2 regions of the Thioalkalivibrio sp. ALE28 genome follow, and region 2 is predicted to be linked to the other one. Evidence: predicted binding sites of a transcription regulator. Region 2 holds the regulator's gene; the other holds the start of a gene.
What was found. Region 2 encodes FNR, which switches genes on or off when oxygen is low (the NO sensors DNR and NnrR bind a similar motif). Its sites were predicted from a motif close to TTGATNTANATCAA; they were not measured.
Positions count from the first base shown of each region.

Region 1 (10,545 bases), on a different contig from region 2:
CTACGACGCCATCATCATCGGCACCCCGACCCGCTTCGGCCGCATGGCCGCCCAGATGGCCAACTTCCTCGACCAGACCGGCGCCCTGTGGTTCGGCGACAAGCTGGTCGGCAAGGTCGGCAGCGTGTTCGGCTCCACGGCATCGCAGCATGGCGGCCAGGAGACGACCCTGGTCTCCACCATCGTCAATCTGCTTCACTACGGCATGACCGTGGTTGGTCTACCCTACACCGAGAAGCGCATGCTCGACGTCAGCGAGGTCTGCGGCGGCACGCCCTACGGTGCCACCACGCTGGCCGCCGGCGACGGCTCGCGCCAGCCGAGCGAGAGCGAACTGGGCATGGCCGCCTCCCAGGGCCGGCACGTTGCGGAGGTCGCCCGCGCCCAGCGCCTTGGGCGCGAGGCCGGCTGACCGAACCGGTCCATTTTCCAGGGCCCCCTCGTTCTGGCGGGGGCCCAGCCGAATCGGGCCCGGCGGCATCGCCCCGGGCCCCAACGCGGGCCACTGCCCGCCCTGCTACAAGGAGAGTATCGACATGGACCACACCCTCGACGACAGCGGCAAGCTGATCCTGCGACTGGCCCTCGGCATCATGATCCTGCTGCACGGCATCGCGAAGATCACAGGTGGCATCAGTGGCATCGAAGGCATGCTGGCCGACGCCGGACTCCCGACCATCCTGGCCTACGGGGTGTATATCGGCGAGATCCTGGCGCCGATCCTGGTCATCCTCGGACTCTATGCACGCATCGGCGCCGTACTCATCGCGATCAACATGGTCTTTGCCATCGCTCTGGCGCATGCCCACGAGGTCTTCCAGCTCACCGGCCACGGCGGCTGGGCCCTGGAACTGCAGGGTATGTTCCTGTTCGCGGCCATCGCGCTGGCCCTGACCGGCCCCGGCCGTTTCGCGATCAACCGCCAGTAACCCGTGCCGTCCCCGGGGCGGCGCAACGCCGCCCCTTTCGGGTACCATGCGCGACCCTGTATCCCGCGCAGACCGTGTCCCATGAACCAGACCCAGACGCTGATCCTCGGCGCCCCCCAGATTCTCCCGGTCATCCCCCGCGACACCATCTTGCGGGATCACGCCCTCATCATCCGCGACGGCGTCATCCAGGCGATCGAGCCCACGGAGACCGCCCGCGCCCGATACCCCGATGCGGAGTACCGCGACCATCCCGGGCACGCCCTGATTCCCGGCCTGGTCAATGCCCATACCCACTCGGGGATGAGCCTGCTGCGGGGCATCGGCAGCGACCACACCCTGATGGACTGGCTCAAGCGCTACATCTGGCCGGCCGAAGGCAAGCTGCTCTCGCCCGAGTTCGTGCGCGCCGGCACCCGGCTCTCGGTCGCGGAGATGCTGCGTGGCGGCACCACCTGTTTCAGCGACATGTACCTGTTCGTGGAGGACGCGGCGCGAGTGGTCGACGAGACCGGTATCCGCGCCTCCCTGGGCCTGACCGTGTTCGATTTCCCCACCCCCTGGGCGAGCACGGCCGACGAGTACTTCCAGCGCGGCGCCGACGTGGTGACCGCCTGGGGCCGACACGAACGGATCGCCTTCAATGTGGCCCCGCACGCGCCCTATACCGTTGGCGATGCGAGCCTGGAGCGCGTGGCCGATCGCGCGCGCGAACTCGACGCGCCGATTCACATGCATGTCCACGAGACGGCCAGCGAGGTCGCCGACGCCGTCCGTGACCACGGCGAACGGCCCCTGGCGCGCCTCGCCCGACTCGGCATGCTGGACCAGCCCTTCATCGCTGTGCACATGACCCAGGTGGACGAATCCGACCTGGACCAGCTGCGCGACCGGCCGGTGTCCGTCGCCCACTGCCCGGAATCCAACCTGAAGCTGGCGTCCGGGTTCTGCCCCGTCGCGCGTCTGCAGGAAGCCGGGATCACCGTCGGCCTGGGCACCGATGGCACCGCCTCCAACAACGATCTGGACATGATCGGCGAGATGCGCACCGCCGCCCTGCTGGCCAAGGCCGTCAGCGGCGACGCCGCGGCGCTGCCCGCCGCCTCGGCCCTGGAGATGGCGACCCTCGGCAGCGCCCGCGCCCTGGGGCTGGCCGACCGCATCGGCTCGCTGGAGCCCGGCAAGCAGGCCGACGTGGTCGCGGTGGACCTGCAGGCCCTGGAGCTGCAGCCAGCGCACGACCCCAACGCACAAATCGTGTATGCCGCCACGCGGGATGCCGTACGCGACGTCTACGTGGCCGGACGCCCGTTGCTGCGCGACCGGGAACTGCTTACGCTGAACGTGCAGGACCTCCGCGCCGAAGCCGATGACTGGCGCATCCGGGTGCTGGAAACCCAGCAGCCCACTGCCTGAGCGAGACCGACCCCATGAACCCCCAGTCCCATTCCGAACCGCAATCCCACTCCCGGGCGCACGCAAACGTCGATAGCGCCGAGATCCACAAGTTCACGCACCGGGCCCGCGAATGGTGGGACCCCAACGGCCCCTTCGCCACGCTGCATGCGATCAATCCGCTGCGCCTGGAGTGGATCGACGCCCAGGCCGACCTGACCGGCAAGAAGGTGCTGGACGTCGGCTGCGGTGCCGGCATCCTGTCCGAGGCAATGGCGGTGCGCGGCGCGCACGTCACCGCCCTGGACGCCGGTGCCGAACACCTGGAAGTTGCCCGCGAGCACGCCCACGAAGCGGGGCTGGAGATCCACTACCTGCATACCACCGCCGAGGCCCATGCCGAACACCACGCCGGCGACTACGACGTGGTCACCTGCCTGGAGATGCTGGAACACGTGCCCGACCCCGAAGCGGTCATTGTTGCGCTCGTGAAGCTTGTGCGTCCCGGCGGCTGGCTGTTTCTGTCCACGATCAACCGCACGCCGCGGGCCTTCGCCGAGGCGATCGTCGGGGCCGAATACCTGCTGAACATGCTGCCCGCCGGCACCCACGAGTACGGCCGCTTCATCCGGCCCTCGGAACTGGGCGCCGCGCTGCGCCGCCATGGGTTCGAGGTCACCGCAATGACCGGGCTGACCTATTCGCCGCTCAGCGGTCGCTACCGCCTGGTGGGGCGCACCGACGTGAACTACCTCATGGCCGCCCGCCGGGGCGACGACACCACCGCATGACGCGCGATCTGGGTTCGCTCCTGTTCGACCTCGACGGGACGCTGCTGGATACCGCGCCGGACATGCATGCGGCGCTGGTCACCCTGATGGCCGAATACGACCGCGCGCCACTCCCTTTCCAGGCGGTGCGCAACCATGTCTCCCACGGCTCGCAGGCCCTCGTCGCGCTCGCCTTCCCCGACGCCGATGCCGCCTTCACGGAGCACCTGAAGAAGCGCTACCTGGAGATCTACGCCCGCGACTTGTGCCAGGCCACCACCCTGTTCCCCGGGCTCGCCGAGCTCCTGGACCGCTGCGAGGCCCGGGGCTGGTCCGTCGGCGTGGTCACCAACAAGCCGGGCTGGCTCACCGATCCACTGCTGGAGGCGCTCGGCCTGCGGGCACGCATGGCGGCCGTTGTCAGCGGCGATACCCTGCCCCAGCGCAAGCCTGACCCCGAACCCATGTGGCTGGCGGCGCGGCAAACCGGCCTGCCCCCGGAGCGCCACTGCTACTGGGGCGATGCCGAGCGCGACATCGCGGCCGGACGCGCCGCCGGCATGCCCACCCTGATCGCCAACTGGGGCTACATCGACGCGGACCAGCAGCCGGATCAATGGGGCGCCGACGGCGCCCTGGAGCAACCCGACGATTTCTGGGCCTGGTACAACGGCGCCCCCGCCCCGGAGCGCAGCCTTGCCGGCTGATCACGCCCGCCACCCCGCGGGGGCTGATGGTTGATGGAACCCCGGATCCGCCAGGCCTATCGCCACTGCCGTCAGCGTGCCACGGCGCACTACGAGAACTTCCCTGTGGCCTCCTGGTTGCTGCCCGGCCGCCTGCGCGACCCGGTGGCGGCGATCTACTGCTTTGCCCGCGACGCCGACGACCTGGCCGACGAGGACCCGCGCCCGGTCGAAGAACGCCGCCAGGCACTGCTGGCCATGCAGGAACGCGTGCAGGTCCTGGAGGACCCGGCCGCGGAACACGATCCCGAATGGATCGCCCTGGCGGATGCCCGCGCCCGTTTCCACCTGCCGGCGGCACCGTTCTCCGACCTGATCGATGCCTTCCTGCAGGACCTCGACCAGACGCGCTACGCGACCTTTGGCGAGGTGATGGACTACTGCCGGCGTTCGGCCAACCCGGTCGGGCGGCTGCTGCTGCATCTGAACGGGAACCCGACCGAGGAAATGCTGGGCCATTCCGACGCCATCTGCTCGGCCCTGCAACTGATCAACTTCTACCAGGACCTGCAGCAGGACCTGGAGGAGAACAACCGCATCTACCTGCCGCAGGAGGAGATGGACCAGTACGGCGTCACCGAGGCCATGCTCGCGGCCGGAAAGACCACCTTCCAGCTGCGCAACCTGATGCAGTTCCAGTACGCCCGCGCCGACCGCCTGCTGCGGGCCGGCGCACCCCTGGGCGGGATGCTGCGCGGGCGCCTGGGGCTGGAGATCCGCGCCATCATCAATGGCGGCGCCCGCATCCTCTGGCGCCTGCGCCAGCAGGAGGACGTCTTCGCCCGCCCGCGCCTCCGCACCCGCGACGCCTGGATCATCCTGAGCCACAGCCTGCGCCCGCGTCGGCGCCCCCGAGCCCGCTAAACCACCTTGCTGTACCGCGGCTGGCCTTCGGTCGCCAGATAGGCGTCGAATGCCATGGCCACGTTGCGCAGGAGCAGGCGACCGCGCGGCAGCACATCCAGCCGGCCCTGTTCGATCCGCACCAAGCCGTCGTCCTGCATACCCTCGAGGCGCCCCAGCGCATCCGCGAAGACCTCGCCGAACACGATCCCGTGGCGCGCCTCGATCGCGGCAAACTCGATCCGCGAGTGGCACATCAGCTCGCTGATCACGTCCCGCCGCAGGCGGTCGTCGGCACTCAGTTCCAGCCCCCGAAAGACCGGGAGGCGGCCCGCATCCAGGCGGGCGTAGTAGGCATCCAGCTCGCGCAGGTTCTGGCTGTAGGTCGCGCCGACCTTCCCGATGGCCGTGGGACCCAGCGCCACGAGGTCGTACTCCGCGCGGGTGGAATAGCCCTGGAAGTTGCGCTGCAGCGTCCCGGCTCGCTGCGCCTCGGCCAGCTCGTCGTCCGGCAAGGCAAAGTGATCCATCCCGATGTAGACGTAGCCCGCCGCGGTCAGCCGCTCGATGGTCGTCTCCAGGATCGCGAGCTTTTCCGCCGCATCAGGCAGGTCCGCCTCGCGGATCTGGCGCTGCGTCTTGAACATCTGTGGCAGATGGGCGTAGTTGTAGATCGCCAGGCGTTCCGGGCGCAGTTCGAGGGCACGCTCCAGGGTGCGGGTGTAGGTCTCCACCGTCTGCAGCGGAAGCCCGTAGATCAGGTCGAAGTTGGTGGACTCGAACCCATGGGCCCGGGCCTGCTCGACGGCGCGCGCGGTGACCTCGAAGGGCTGGATGCGGTTGACCGCCCGCTGCACATCCGGATCGAAGTCCTGCACCCCGAGGCTGATGCGGTTGAACCCCAGTTCGCCCAGCAGCGGTATCGTCCCGGGTCGCACCGCGCGCGGGTCGATCTCAATGGAGAATTCGCGCGCGGCACTGGCATCGAGACGGAAGTGGCGCCCGAGCAACGCCATCACCGATCGCAGGTCCTCGTCCCCGAGATAGGTCGGCGTTCCCCCGCCGAAGTGCAACTGCCCCACCGTGCGCTCCGCGTCAAACAGCTCGCCCTGCAGCGCGGCCTCGCGTTCCAGATACGCGAGATAGCGCTGCGCCCGCTGGTAGTTGCCGGTAATGACCTTGTTGCAGGCGCAATAGAAACAGACCGTGTCGCAGAACGGGACATGCACGTAAAGCGACAGCGGACGCGCCGGGTCCGCCCCATTGGTGGCCTGCGCCGCCTCGGCATACGCGCGGTCGTTGAAACCCTCGTGGAACTGGGGTGCCGTGGGATACGACGTGTAGCGAGGTCCGCTCACGTCATAGCGACGCAGGATCTCCGGATCAAATACCAGGCGCTGCTCCATCGGGTCCCCCTCGAGCGTGTACCGCCCATTTTAGGCATCGGATCATCACAGGCTACGACCACGCCCCGGTAGCGGGCTTGATACAGGTCAACAATCCGCCTTCGGGGGCAATCTCCCGCCTCGCGCACTGCCTGTGCTAGCCTTCCCGTCCCTGTTCGACACCCGCCACGCGAGAGCGCATGTCCCCCGACGAGTATTGCGAGGAGAAGGCCGCACAGAGCGGCTCCAGCTTCTACTACGCCTTTCGTTTTCTGGAGCCCGACCGGCGCCGCGCCATCACAGCGCTGTACGCCTTCTGCCGGGAAGTGGACGACATCGTCGACGAGGTCCGCGAGGAGAGCGTCGCCCGGACCAAGCTGGACTGGTGGCGCCAGGAGATCGAACGCCTGTTCGCGGGCGAACCCCGTCATCCTATCTCCCAGGCACTGCAGCCCCACATCGCCGCCTTCGACCTGGGCCGCGAATATTTCGACGAGATCATCGACGGCATGCAGATGGATCTCGACTACGACAGCTACCCGGATTTCACCACCCTTTCGCTGTACTGCTATCGCGTCGCCAGCGTGGTCGGCATCCTCTCCGCCCACATCTTCGGCTACAGCGACCGGCGCACGCTGAAGTACGCCCACGACCTCGGCATGGCCCTGCAGCTCACCAACATCCTGCGCGACGTCCACGAGGACGCCATGCGCGGCCGCGTCTATATCCCGCTCGACGAGCTGCGCAAGCACGAGGTCAAACCCGAGGAGTTCCAGGTCAACATCACCGATGACCGTCATCGCGCCCTGTTCGCGGAACAGGCCGAACGGGCGCGGCGCTACTACGACAGTGCCGAGGAACACCTCCCCGCTGCCGACCGCTATCCCCAGCGCCCGGGCCTGATCATGGCGGCGATCTACCGCACCCTGCTGGACGAGATCGAGGACGACGGCTTCCGTGTTCTGGAACACCGCGTACGTCTGACCCCGATCCGCAAGCTTTGGATCGCCTGGCGCACCGCCCGGCGCCTGAAACGCGAGCATCGCCGCCGCGCGGCCTGACTCCATGGCCTCCAGCCCTCCCGCGAACCCTGTCGCCGTGGTCGGCGCGGGCTGGGCCGGCCTGACCGCAGCCCTCGCCCTGGCTCGCGCCGGACAGCCCGTACACCTGATCGAGGCCGGCCGGATCCCCGGCGGGCGCGCCCGCAGCCTCGAGCTGGACCACACCCCACTGGACAACGGCCAGCACATCCTCGTGGGGGCCTGTCAGCAGACCCTGGAACAGATCCGCGCGGTAGGTATCGACCCCGACTCGGCCTTTCACGCCGTCCCGTTCGGCCTGCGGATGTTCGACCCCGACCGCCGGCCAGCATCCCCGGCCTTCGCGCTCGAGCCCCGCTCGCCCCGGCTGCCGGCCCTGGCCACGGCCCTCTATCGTTCCCTTCCCGGCCACGCCACCGGCATCCGGCTGCGCGCCCTGATCGGCGCGGCGGCCCTGCTGCACCGTCCCCTGCGACACGACCTGCCGGTACTCGACTGGCTGCAGCGCCGCCACCAGCCGGAAGCCCTGATCGAGCGGCTGTGGGACCCCCTGTGCCTGGCGGTGATGAACACTCCGACCCGCCTGGCCTCCGCGCGGATCTTCCAGAACGTGCTGCGACGGGCCCTGAATCACGGGCCGGAGGCCGCCCGCCTGCTGATCCCTGCGCGGCCCCTGGGCGAGGTGTTCCCCGACGCCGCCATCCGCGAGCTTCGGGCCCGGGGTGCGCGCGTGGACCTTGGCCGCCGCATCACGATGATCCAGCGCGACGCGACACGCCCGGATGCCCCTTATCGACTGCACGATCGCCAGGGCGACACCAGCAACGCCCGCGCGCTGATCCTGGCCACCACGCCCACCGCCACCGCCAGCCTGTTGCCAGCGGACGCTCGATGGGGCGCCACGCATCAGGGGCTCAAGGCCATGGGCGCACGCAGCATCTGCACCGTCTACCTGCGCTACCCGCGGCGGTTGACGGACCGGCCCCCTCTCCAGGGGCTGCTCGGCCAGCATGGCCAGTGGCTGATCCCCCGGCACGTCGCGGGCGCCCCGCACTGGCTGGCTGTCGTGATCTCGGCCGCCGACGACCTCGAACCGTTGACGGCGGATGCCCGATGGCGCACCGTCGCCCGCTCGCTGGCACGGACCTTTCCCGAGCTGGGGGAGCCCGCAGCCGGTCACTGCGTCTGCGAGCGCCGCGCGACGGTGGACGCCAGGGTCGATCTGGATCGGCACCGTCCACCGCCCCGCACGCCCTGGCCCGACTGCTACCTGTCAGGGGATTACCTGACCCACGCACTGCCGTCGACGCTCGAAGCGGCCATACAATCTGGACTAGAATCGGCGCACCTGTTCCTGGAGGACCATCCTTGACCGACCTCGATATCCCTCGCCTCCTCGCCTACCGTCCCGAACCGGGCGCCTTTGACCAGCGCGTGATCCTCGTCACCGGCGCCGCCGACGGCATCGGCCGGGCAGTCGCCGAGGCCTGCGCCGCCGCCGGCGCCACGGTGGTCCTGCTGGACAAGGACCTGAAGGGCCTGGAGGCGGTCTACGACCGGATCGAACAGGCCGGCCAGCCCCAGCCCGCGATCTACCCGCTGAATCTCGAGGGGGCTACGGTCAAGGATTACGGCGACCTGGCGGAGAACATCCGTGACTCGCTGGGTCGCCTCGACGGCCTGGTGCTGAACGCCGGCTGGGCCGGGGCCCTGATGCCGATGAAGAGCTACGACCCGGAGCTGTGGTTCAAGGTCATCAACAGCAACCTGCACGGCCCGTTTTTCCTGACCCAGGCTGTGCTGCCCCTGCTGGAGGCCAGCCCGACCGGAAGCCTGGTGGTCTCCACCCAGAACGCGCGCAAAGCCTTCTGGGGGGCCTTCGGGATGGCCAAGGCAGCGCAGGACGCCCTGATCGACATCCTGTCCCATGAGCATCGCAACGAGCCGCGCTTCATCCACGTCAATGGCGTGGACACCGGTCCCGTGCGCACCCGTTTCCGGGCCGGCCACTATCCGGGTGAGAACGCGGAACTGCTGCCCGAACCCGAGGCGGTGGTGGGCCCCTACCTGTACTTCCTGGACCCCGGCGACCGCACCACCACTGGCCTGAACCTCAGCCTGGAAGGCCAGGTACCGACGCCCGACGCGTCGGCCTGAGCCACTGCGCCGTCAGGCGCGCGGCCGCTTGCCGGCCGGGCGCCCCTTCTTGCGGAGCTTCCCGGCACCAGCCCGCGGCTTGCCACCGTGGGGCGCCGGCGAACGGCCGCCCGCCTTGCCCGCCGACGCGGCCCCGGCCTTTGGTTTCGCCCCCGGACGGGCCGCGGCCTCCACCCCGTTGTGCTGGGTCTGGAAGGTCTGGCCACGCTTTTTCAGAGCCTTCCCGCCGCGGGTCATCCGCCCGCCCGTGGATGGGCGCGCCGCGCCCTGCCCCGTCCCGGCCGGCTGCCAGGTCGGCACCAGATGGTGCTTCCCGTTCCCGATCAGATCGGCCCTCCCCATGCGCTGCAGGGCATCGCGCAGCAGCGGCCAGTTGTTCGGGTCGTGGTAGCGCAGAAAGGCCTTGTGCAGGCGGCGGGCGCGGAAGCCCCGGGCGACCGGCACGCGTTCGCTCGCCTTGCGGCGGATGCCACGCAACGGATCCCGGCCCGAGTGCCACATGGCCGTGGCGAGAGCCATCGGGCTGGGCAGGAACGCCTGCACCTGGTCGGCGCGAAAATCATTGCGCTTGAGCCAGAGCGCCAGTTGCAGCATGTCCTGATCGGTGGTCCCCGGGTGCGCGGCAATGAAATACGGGATCAGGTACTGCTCCTTCCCTGCCGCTTTCGAGTATTTCTCGAACATGGCCTTGAACCGGTCATAGGTGCCCATGCCCGGCTTCATCATCCGGGATAATGGGCCCTTTTCCGTATGTTCCGGCGCAATCTTCAGGTAACCACCCACATGGTGGGTGACCAGCTCCTTCACGTACTCCGGGGACTCGATCGCCAGGTCATAGCGCAGCCCCGAGGCGATCAGGATCTTCTTGATCCCCGGTAGCGCGCGCGCCTTGCGGTAGAGACGGATGAGCGGGGCGTGATCGGTATCCAGGTTACTGCAGATACCCGGGTACACACAGGACAGCCGCCGGCAGCTCTGCTCGATCTTCGGGTCCTTGCAGGCCAGGCGGTACATGTTGGCCGTCGGCCCGCCCAGGTCCGAGATCACACCCGTGAACCCGTCCACCTTGTCGCGGATCTCCTCGATCTCGCGCAGCACGCTGTCCTCCGAGCGGCTCTGGATGATCCGCCCCTCGTGTTCGGTGATCGAACAGAAGGTACAGCCACCAAAGCACCCGCGCATGATGTTCACCGAGAAGCGGATCATCTCCCAGGCCGGGATGCGGGCATCACCGTATGCCGGGTGCGGGGCGCGGGCATAGGGCAGGTCGAACACCGCGT
Region 1 covers NZ_KB898094.1:247,850-258,394, forward strand. Annotated here, with positions in the region: gene wrbA (NAD(P)H:quinone oxidoreductase) at 1-412, shown strand, start outside; gene D105_RS0103270 (DoxX family protein) at 537-929, shown strand; gene D105_RS0103275 (TRZ/ATZ family hydrolase) at 1,011-2,345, shown strand; gene ubiG (bifunctional 2-polyprenyl-6-hydroxyphenol methylase/3-demethylubiquinol 3-O-methyltransferase UbiG) at 2,360-3,115, shown strand; gene gph (phosphoglycolate phosphatase) at 3,112-3,801, shown strand; gene hpnC (squalene synthase HpnC) at 3,835-4,704, shown strand; gene hemN (oxygen-independent coproporphyrinogen III oxidase) at 4,701-6,089, opposite strand; gene hpnD (presqualene diphosphate synthase HpnD) at 6,269-7,129, shown strand; gene hpnE (hydroxysqualene dehydroxylase HpnE) at 7,134-8,480, shown strand; gene D105_RS0103310 (SDR family NAD(P)-dependent oxidoreductase) at 8,477-9,265, shown strand; gene D105_RS0103315 (YgiQ family radical SAM protein) at 9,278-10,545, opposite strand, start outside.
Region 1: a site for FNR is predicted at 6,167-6,180, ahead of hemN (oxygen-independent coproporphyrinogen III oxidase). Genes of this name have one in related genera too.

Region 2 (10,545 bases):
CATGGCCGGCCAGAACAGGGTGTGGAAGTAGGCGATGTCCTTGCCGATGAAGTGGTACAGCTCGGCGTCGGAGTCCGCGCCCCACCAGGCGTTGAAGTCCAGGCCCTGCTGCTCGGCGAAGGCGCGAAAGCTCGCCATGTAGCCAATCGGGGCGTCCAGCCACACGTAGAAGTACTTGCCCGGGGCGTCCGGGATCTCGAAACCGAAGTAGGGCTTGTCACGGGAGATGTCCCAGTCGCTCAGGCCGGTCTCGAACCATTCGTCCAGTTTGTTGCGGATCGCGTCCTGCAGACGGCCGGAGCGGGTCCAGTCGCGCAGGAAGGCCTCGAAGTCGCCCAGCTTGAAGAAGTAGTGCTCCGAGGCGCGTGACTCCGGGCGCGCGCCGCTGATGGCCGATACCGCGTCTTTCAGGTCCATCGGGCTGTAGGTCGCGCCGCAGGCCTCGCAGGAGTCGCCGTACTGCTCCTGCGCGCCGCATTTGGGGCAGGTGCCCTTGATGAAGCGATCCGGCAGGAACATCCCGGCCTCGGGGTCATAGGCCTGGTCGATGGTGCGGGTCTCGATGTGCCCGGCGTCGCGCAGGGCCTTGTAGATCTGGCCGGCCAGCTCGCGGTTCTCGTCGGAATGCGTCGAGTGGTAATGATCAAAGCCGATCAGGAATTCGCTGAAGTCGGCCTCGTGTTCCTGGCGCACCCGCGCGATCAGTTCCTCGGGTTCGATGCCCTCGGCACGGGCCTTGAGCATGATCGGCGTGCCGTGGGCGTCGTCCGCGCAGACATAGATCACCTCGTGGCCCCGCGCACGCTGGAACCGCACCCAGATGTCGGTCTGGATGTATTCCACCAGGTGTCCGAGATGGATCGGGCCGTTGGCGTAGGGCAGGGCGCTGGTGACGAGGATCTTGCGCGGGGTTTCGGTCATTGCTTGGCTCGTGATGGGCGGCGCCGGGCCGCGGGTGCAGGGGCGCTATTGTCGGGTGTGTCCGGCGGCTTGTCGAGGCGCAGCGCGGGCTGGGCCCGCTTGTCCACAGAAGCTGTGGATAAGTCTGTGGGAAACCCGGTGGAATCGGTCGCTACCCCTTGCCACACAAGGGCGCATGACAAATTGGTTAAAAATCGACCAACCCAGAAGAAAAGTGATAAAACAGAAAGTTACATAACTATTGTGCAGCGATTTGGATGTTTGTTCGGCTATCTTGGCCTGTCTTCCCGGTATGCTCCATGTTTGTGCATAAAGCCGTTGCGAAAGGCTTGACACCCGGCCGGATGAGCATGTTTGGGCCCCGGGAAAGGACTGGCACTGCGTGTTGCCATTGGCGTGCCGTACCGGTGCCAGTAGAATCGCGCGGTCACCCTTCAATTGCTGGATGGAACGAACACCATGGCCGAACTCTCGCGCGAGCAGATCGAAAACGCCCTGAAGACTGTTCAGGACAAGTACCTGGAGCAGGATTTGGTGGCCGCCGGCGCGGTCAAGGACATTCAGGTGGAGGGCGCGCGCGCCTCCATTGCCATCGAGATGGGCTACTCCTCGAACGGCTATCACGACGAGCTCCGCGCAGCCATCCAGGGGGCGCTGGCCGGTGTCGCCGGGCTGGAATCCTCGGAAGTGACCATCAACACCAAGGTCACGACGCACGCGGTGCAAAAGAGCCTCAAGCCGATGGCGGGGATCAAGAACATCATCGCCGTGGCCTCCGGCAAGGGCGGGGTGGGCAAGTCCACTACCGCGGTGAATCTGGCGCTGGGCCTGGCGGCCGAGGGCGCGCAGGTCGGCATCCTGGATGCGGACATCTACGGCCCCAGCCAGCCGCGCATGCTGGGCATCAAGGGCAACCCGGAGTCCAAGGATGGCAAGAGCATGGAGCCGCTGGAGCGCCACGGCGTACAGGCGATGTCCATCGGCTTCCTGATCGAGGAGGACACGCCGATGATCTGGCGTGGCCCGATGGTGACCCAGGCGCTGGAGCAGCTCCTGAACGAGACTAACTGGAAGGATCTGGACTACCTGATCATCGACCTGCCGCCGGGCACCGGCGACATCCAGCTGACGCTGTCGCAGAAGATTCCGGTGTCCGGCGCGGTGATCGTGACCACGCCGCAGGACATCGCGCTGCTAGACGCCCGCAAGGGCCTGCGCATGTTCGAGAAGGTCGAGGTGCCAGTGCTGGGCATCATCGAGAATATGAGCATCCACATCTGCTCGAAGTGCGGCAACGAAGAGTACATCTTCGGCCAGGGCGGGGCGGAGAACATGGCCGAGGAGTACGGGGTGGATATGCTGGGCGCCCTGCCGCTGGACATCCGCATCCGCGAACAGGCCGATGGCGGCGAGCCCACCGTGATCGCCGACCCGGATGGCCGCATTACCGAGATCTATCGCGAAATCGCGCGGCGCACCGGCGCCAAGCTGGCGGAGCAGTCCAAGGACTACAGCAGCAAGTTCCCCAATATCGTGATTCAGAACAACTGATCCGGCGAACCGCCGACCAGGGACAGGGCCAATGAGCATCAAGTCGGACCGCTGGATCCGGGAGATGGCCGAGACGCAGGGCATGATCGAGCCCTTCGAGCCCGGCCAGATCCGCTACCGCGACGAGGAGCGGATCGTGTCCTACGGCACCTCCAGCTACGGCTACGACGTTCGCTGTTCGGATCATTTCAAGATCTTCACCAACATCAATTCCAGCATCGTCGATCCCAAGGGCTTCGACGAGGGCAGCTTCGTGGATGTGCAGTCGGATGTCTGCATCATCCCGCCCAACTCCTTTGCCCTGGCGCACACGGTGGAGTACTTCCGTATCCCGCGCGATGTGCTGACCATCTGCCTGGGCAAGTCCACCTATGCCCGCTGCGGCATCATCGTGAACGTGACCCCGCTGGAGCCCGAGTGGGAGGGCCACGTGACGCTGGAGTTCTCCAACACCACGCCGTTGCCGGCCAAGATCTACGCCAACGAGGGTGTGGCGCAGATGCTGTTCCTGCAGTCCGACGAGGTCTGCGAGACGTCCTACAAGGATCGCGGCGGCAAGTACCAGGGGCAGCGCGGCGTCACCCTGCCGCGGACCTGACACCCACCAAATCCCCCGGAGGACCGCCATGCGCATCGTGATCGCGCTGGGCGGCAACGCCCTGTTGCAACGTGGCGAGACCCCCTCGGCCGAGGCCCAGCAGCGCAACGCGCAACAGGCCGCCGAGGCGATCGCCGCCGTGGCGCGCGAGCACGAGGTGGTCGTCACCCACGGGAACGGGCCGCAGGTTGGCCTGCTGGCCAATCAGGCGGAGTGCGATCGCATCGCCTGGCCGCTGGACGTTGTCGGCGCCGAGAGCCACGGCATGATCGGCTACATCCTGGCGCGCGAGCTGCACAACGCACTGGGGCATGACCGGGTGGCGAGCCTGCTGACGCAGACCGAGGTCGACCCCAACGATCCGGCCTTTGGCCATCCGGAGAAATTCATCGGCCCCACCTGGGATGAGGCCCGTGCTCGTGCGCTGGCCGACGAGCGCGGTTGGGATATCGCGCCCGACGGCGAGGGTTGGCGGCGCGTGGTAGCCTCGCCCGAGCCGCAGCGGCTGCTGGGCATGGAGGCGGTACGCTCCCTGGTGGATAGTGGCGCTGTCGCGATCTGCGCCGGGGGTGGGGGTGTGCCAGTCGCGCGCGACGCGGCCGGGCGCCTGCAGGGCATCGAGGCCGTGGTCGACAAGGACCTGACGGCCGCCCGTCTGGCCGCGCATGTCGAGGCCGACTGGCTGCTGATGCTGACCGATGTCGACGGCGTCTATATGGACTGGGGCACGCCGGACGCTCGGCGCTTGAAGGCCCTGCTGGTCACGGCCGTGGAGCCGGCGGCCTACCCCGCGGGTTCCATGGGCCCGAAGATGGAGGCGGCGCGGCGCGCGGCGCAAGGCGGCATCCGGGTCGGGATCGGTGCGCTGGGGCATGCCGCTGATATCCTGGACAGCCAGGCCGGGACCCGCATCCTGCCGGTCGGGGCCGTCTGACAGCGAATCCGCAGCCAGGCGGGTCTCAAGGGCGTGTGCCAAGCCCGTGATCTTCACGCCGGCGCTTGCGCGACGGGCCGTGGGCTTGCACGCTTTGACCTGAAAACACCCGAGAGCGATAGCGATGCGAGAGATTCAGCGAGCGACCCCCCTGGTGATCGGACTGACCGCCGTCGGCCTGCTGGCACTGGGCTGTGGCAACGGCGCGCCGGAGGAGGAGTCGGCGGGTGCACCCCAGAGTCTGGGGGAGGGGGGGCTGACCCCTCAGGACATGTCCAGTGACGAGGCACGGCGTCCGCAGCAGTCCGGCATGCCGGCCGCGGACGTGAAGCGCACCACGGACTGACGGACTCGCGGGGGCGCCTGCCCATGCGTGCCCCGTGCCCTCACCACATCAGGTCATCGGGAACGACGTAATCCTTGTAGGGGTCGTCCGGGTCGGGCTCGGACGACGCATCGTCCTCGGCCGGAATCACCAGCGGCCATTCCGGATCGCGCTCGCGGATGCGGTCCGCTGTCTCCCGCGGGATGACCCGGAAGCCCTTCTCCGGCCGGATATCCAGCCCCGCAATCGCGGCGCGCCCGTCGGCCAGGCGCTTTTGCAGATCCGCTGTCACCGGTAGGTGACGGATCTGCCCCCCCTGCTGAAAGTGATAGTCCAGCGCGGCATCGCCCGTGGGGATCGGCGCCAGGTGGGTGCTGACCAGCTCGCGGATCTGCGCGTGGCGGGCGCGGCGTTCGGCACGCTCCTGCTGTTCGCGGTTCTTCTGCCGCGAGCGTTCGGCCTGCTCGGCCTTGCGCGCCTCGGCCACGCCCGGCTCGGGGCCGGTCTTGCGGTCCTTCTTCTTTTTCGCGTTGCCCTTTTGCGCCTGATGCTTTTGCGCCTTGGCCTTGCGAACCTGTTTTTCGTCCACCAGCCCCGTCTTCAGGAGCTGGGTGCGCAGATCGTCGGACATGAATCCTGCCGTGTAGGGTCTGTATGCCGGGGAGGATAGCCGGAACCGCCAGCGCATGCAGCCGGCATGCCGCTACGTACGTCCCTGCGTGGACACGCTATTGAGAACACCGATCCGGAGTGTGTGGCGCGTCGCGGATCTCGGCCTCCGGCAATGCGGGGAACAGCGTGTGCAGTCGGCGCCGGTGGTTCACGGCGTGGGACCGGCTATCCGGCGTCGAGAGCTGGCGGGCCTGCGCGAGCAGTTGCAGGCCCGCCAGGCGCTCGCTCTGGAGTTCGAGCGCGAGTACCGCGCGGTAGAGCGTGTCGCGCTCGGGGGTGTGCAACTGGCGGCGCAGGGCGCGGATGCGTCCGGTGGCTGAGGTCTGCCAGCGGCGGGCGGTTTGCGCGAGCCGTTGCCACTGAGAGGTCGTCAGCGGTCGGGGGTACCACAGGGCGAACAGCGCCAGCATCACATCCACCCCGAAGTCCTCCTGCCAGCGCAGCAGGCGCGCGCGTGCATCGGGGGCGGCCCAGAGGGTTCCGGCGAAGCTCCAGAAGGCCTCGAAGCCCGTCGACGGCTCCTCCGGGGTGCCTCCGGATTCAGGCACTGCTCGCGGCGGAGGAGGTGAACGTCACCCCGGCGGTGTTCCGCAGACTCTCGGGCTCCAGGATCTCGAGGTCGCGGGTGTGCAGGCTGATTACGCCCTGGTTGCGCAGCTGGGTGAACAGTCGGCTGATGGTCTCCTGGGTCAGGCCCAGGTGGTTGGCGATGTCGGCGCGCGACATCGGCAGGTAGAACCGCTCGGGGGACAGGCCGCGAGTGCGCTGGCGTTCCGACAGCCCCACGAGGAATGTCGCCAGGCGCTGCTCGGCCGTGCGCTGGGCAAGCAGCGCATGCAGGCTTTCGTCCTGCGCGAGCTCCTGGCTCATCACGCTCATCATGTGCTGGCGGAACGTGGGCAGGCGCCCGGCGAGGTCGTCGACATGCCCGTAGGGCACGGCACAGACGCTGGTGGATTCCAGGGCCACGGCACTCACCGGGTGCTTGCCCGAATGGATCGCGTCCAGTCCCAGGAGGTCGCCGGCCAGGGCAAAGCCCGTGATCTGTTCAGTGCCGTCATCGGAGATCAGCACCGTCTTCAGCGCCCCCGTGCGGACCGCATACAGCGCGTCGAACTTGGCCCCCATGGTGAACAGGGCCGCGCCCTTGGCGATCGGCCGGCGCTGCTGGACGATCTCGTCGAGCTGCCAGAGCTCGTCCTGCGGCAGGCCGACCGGCAGGCAGAGCTGGCGCAGGGTGCAGTGCTGACAGGCTTGGGTGGGTCGTAGCGTCATGAGTGCAGGGTAGCCGTTTTTTCGGAATTGGGGAAAGGGATTTTCGGGGTCTGCCATCACGCTCGGGAATGCGCTACTGTCCCTGTGGAATGCAGGTGATTCGGGTCGGGGTTATTACGGGTCTCGAAGCGGCGCCGGCCGCCCACTTCACCGCGCGCGGCATCAGGCATGGACAACGCGAGATAACAATATTTAGACTCAGTTTACATTGGGTGGCGCGGCAACGGCCTGGAACCCACGCGTTGCGCACGGGCCGCCGAGACAAGGACAGGGGTCAAGATGATCGAGCGGTTACTCGAGCAATACATGCGCTACGGGACCTTTGTGCTGCGGCACCCGGATGGCCGCGAGCAGCGTTTCGGTAGCGGTACGCCGGAGATCACGATGCAGCTGCATGACCGGGCGGCGCTGCGCAAGATCGGTCGCGATCCGGGGTTCCAGCTGGGCGAGACCTACATGAACGGCATGTGGTCGCCTGGCCCCGAGGGCCTGCAGGTGTTCCTGGATGTGGCTATGCGCAACTTCGCGCCGATGTTCCAGCAGCGTGTCAATCCGGCGGTGCGTATGCTCCGGGCGCTGATCGAGCAGGGCAACAAGGTGGCGCGCTGCTATCAGAACATCGCCCATCATTATGATGTCGACGAGTGGCTTTATCGCCAGTTCCTGGACGAGGGCATGTTCTACAGTTGTGCCTACTTCGAGCGGCCCGATATGACGCTGGAGGAAGCGCAGCAGGCCAAGTGCGCGATGCTGCGCAGGAAGCTGCGCCTGGAACCCGGCATGCGGGTCCTTGATATCGGTTGCGGCTGGGGCGGCCTGGCCTTCCATCTGGCCGAGCACGCGGACGTGCAGGTCGACGGCGTGACACTGTCCCGGGAGCAGCTGCGGGTGGCCCGGGAGGAGGCCGGGCGACGCGGGCTGGAGGACCGGGTGCGGTTTCTCTACCAGGACTACCGCGAGCACGAGGACCAGTACGACCGGATTGTCAGCGTCGGCATGTTCGAGCATGTCGGCACACCCAACTACGGTACGTTCTTCCAGCGGGTACACGACCTCCTGACGCCCGACGGCATCGCCGTGCTGCATACCATCGGGCGGCAGGAGCCGCCGGGCACCTCCAACCCGTGGCTCAGCAAATACATCTTTCCGGGCGGGTACACCCCGGCGCTGTCCGAGGTGATGAGTGCGCTGGAACCCACCCCGCTGTACACCACGGACATCGAGTTCTGGCGGCTGCACTATGCCGAGACACTGGCTGAGTGGTACCGCCGCTTCCAGAAGGTCCGAGCCGAGGCCGTGACGCGCTTTGACGAGCGCTTCTGCCGCATGTGGGAGTTCTATCTGGCCAGTTGCGAGGGGACCTTCCGCTGGTGGGGACAGGTGGTCTTCCACGTGCAGATGGCCAAGCAGCAGGACGCGGTGCCGTTGACGCGCGACTACCTCTATCGCGACGATGCCTCCGAGGTGGTCTCGATCCCGCCCGGCGAGGCCCAGGCACGGCGCAGCAACGCGGCCTGAGGGGTGGCCGAATGCGCCGGGAACGGCGCGAAAACGGGGCCCGGAGCGCGCGAACCGAACGTACTTTCCCTACACTAATGGGGACGTTGCGGCCATGCCGGCGGTGACCATCCATTCCGGAGCAGGGGCGCGTGTTCGGTCGCTTTCGTAAACGCAGGGAGGCACCGGGTCAGGAAGACCCGCAGGCCGTCGGGCCGTCGCAGGAGAACGTCCTGATCGAGGCGGCCGGCCGCAGCCGCATCACCGAGGTGGCGGCCACCGCGCGGCGCGTCCCCTGGTCGCTCAATTTCCTCCAGCTGCTGTGGGCGGCGGGACCGGTCACGTTCCTGGCCATGCAGGGCGGGTACTTTCTCGGTTTCGGGCACGCCGCCCCGGCACAGAACTTCATCTTCTTCGCCGTCTACACCCTGCTGTTCGGGGTGATCGGCCTGGTGGCGCGCTTTGTTGCCGATGCCACCCGCGGCAAACGCCAGGAGCAGTCGCGCGACCAGCTGCGCAACACGATCGACCTGCTGCCGGACCTGCTGTTCGTGACCCGTGATCTGGCCATGAGCGAGCTCGCACCGGACATGCGCCGGCGCAAGGCGGCCGAGGTGCTGCTCCACGAGGTGGATATCTCGCCCGAGGGGGTGGCCGTCGCGGTGCGCGAGATGACCGGCGATACCAGCCTGGCGGCTGCCGCGGAGCAGATCGAGATCTATCGCCGCCTGGGCCTGCGCTCGCGCGTGGGCGATCTGGTGGGCGCGACCGAGGATTCGCGGCTCGCGGCCCTGGAGAAGCTGCACCACGAGGCCCCGGAGGTCGCCGACCTGCTGCGCGATCGGCTGCGCGGCGTGGCGCCGACCCAGGAGGATGGCGTGCGCCGCGTGGACCAGTTCCTGGACCGCCTGTTTTCCGCCGCCGATGCCGACGACCTGGCCCGGTGCACCCTCGACGATGTGCAGGCGATCTTCGTGCTCGCGTTCGAGCTCGTGAACGGGCGCCAGATCAAGCGCCTGAGCTTCGAATGGTCCGGTGGCTGGCAGCTCGGGGCCGCCCTGGACCGACTGGAATCCCAGGGCAACCGCTTTCGCGTGGCGCAGGCCGGGGTGGTCAGCCGCCTGCGCTCGCTCGGTATTCTGCTGTCCCAGAGCGATGCCTCGGGGCTGGATCCGCAGGCTCTGCGCGAGCCCGTAACCGACCTGGGGCGCCAGGTCCTGGAGGCACTGCGCACTCTGGAGGATCGGGAACCGGGGGAACATTCGCCGGACGGGCAGCTCCTGGGACTGGCACTGCGGCGGGTCGAGGACCTGCGCGAGGCGCGCGACCAGCTGATGCAGGCGCAGAGCCGTTACGCCAATGCGGTGGAGCGCTGGGAGGCCCTGCGCCGCGCCCAGGTGGAGAAGCGGGGCGAGAAGCGCTGGTTCAAGCGCAGTGTGCGCGGTATCCGGGTCAGCGAGGAGCTGATCGAGCTGACCGATGACCAGAAGCTGAAGCTGGCCAACGACTTCTGCAACTTCCTTAAGGAGTTGAAGATCCAGCGTGAGGGCGACCTGTTCTACTTCGGGGGGGCGGCGCTGGACGCCGAGACGGCCAAGCGCATCGGCATCCAACTGGCCCTGATCCTGGAGCCGCTGGTGGACCTCACCAACCCGAGCATCCAGCGCGCCATCTACGCCAACCCGGCCGCGTATCTTGGGGGGCTGTATGTGGGCATGAGCGCGGATGCCAAGGCGGGTCTGGGCTCGGCCATGGTGCGCAAGGTCCGCCAGGATCTGGGGCGCATGGCCGAATGGCTGGCGATGCGCCTCACGCGTATCTATCACCTGCCTTTGAGCGATTCCATGCGCGATTTCCTGGTCGAGCAGTACGGCGCCAACCGCGAGCGCCTGGACATGCTGGCAACGCATGCCGGCGACGAGTCGCATCCCGTGGCACTGCGCGCCGAGCGGTCGCCCGAGTTTGACGCCATGCTGCAGGACAAGACCTGGGGCCTGCTGCTGAAGCGCGGGACCCGCTATCTCCACGCCGAGGAGCGGCGCCGCCGCTGATGATCCGTCGCGACGGGCCTGGTTCGACGGTTCCGGTTGTGCGAGATCGAATCTCCCCCGGCTGGTAATTTTGCGCCCAATTGTGTAGTGTTCGCCGCGTTCCCCGGTGCCCGGCCAGGCTCGACCTGGCGGGTTAAACGGGAAGTTCGGTGAGTCCGGGCGGGTCTTCGAGGCCCGCGGACGATTCCGACGCTGCCCCCGCAACGGTGATCGAGCGAGGGACCGCCCGACGGTCCCTGATGGTCGCGGCCAGTGCCACTGAACATGCGTTCGGGAAGGCGCCGCATCGGAACGCTCGTCAGCCCGGAGACCGGCCAGGGAATGATCGCGCGGCATGCGGCGGGCATGCGAGGCGGATGATCGAGCCTGGCCGCTTGCCGGTTGTGGCCGATCCCCCCTCGTGTCTGTCTCCCCCTGTTCGGGCGATCCCGACGAATCAACGGCGTGCGGGCGGCTCGCCGGGAGACACGGACGACATGAAACGCACAGCACTTTCCACGGCCATCCTGCTGGCCACCAGTCCCGCTCTGGCGGATACGCCGAATACCAACGACGCGCAGACCCTGGAAACCGTCCAGGTCACCGCCTCTCGCATCGCGCAGACCGTCGACGAGACGCTTGCTTCGGTCACCATCATCGACCGCGAAGAGATCGAGCGCCTGCAGCCCCAGCAGTTCACCGATCTTTTAGATGGGCGCGCTGGCGTATCGGTGAGTGGTGC
Region 2 covers NZ_KB898102.1:93,585-104,129, reverse strand. Annotated here, with positions in the region: gene metG (methionine--tRNA ligase) at 1-921, opposite strand, end outside; gene apbC (iron-sulfur cluster carrier protein ApbC) at 1,381-2,472, shown strand; gene dcd (dCTP deaminase) at 2,504-3,070, shown strand; gene D105_RS0110670 (carbamate kinase) at 3,099-4,004, shown strand; gene D105_RS0110665 (hypothetical protein) at 4,129-4,350, shown strand; gene D105_RS0110660 (DUF2058 domain-containing protein) at 4,391-4,960, opposite strand; gene D105_RS0110655 (DUF2390 domain-containing protein) at 5,058-5,549, opposite strand; gene fnr (fumarate/nitrate reduction transcriptional regulator Fnr) at 5,542-6,276, opposite strand; gene D105_RS0110645 (cyclopropane-fatty-acyl-phospholipid synthase family protein) at 6,556-7,794, shown strand; gene D105_RS0110640 (hypothetical protein) at 7,926-9,824, shown strand; cobalamin riboswitch at 9,912-10,158, shown strand; gene D105_RS0110635 (TonB-dependent receptor domain-containing protein) at 10,301-10,545, shown strand, end outside.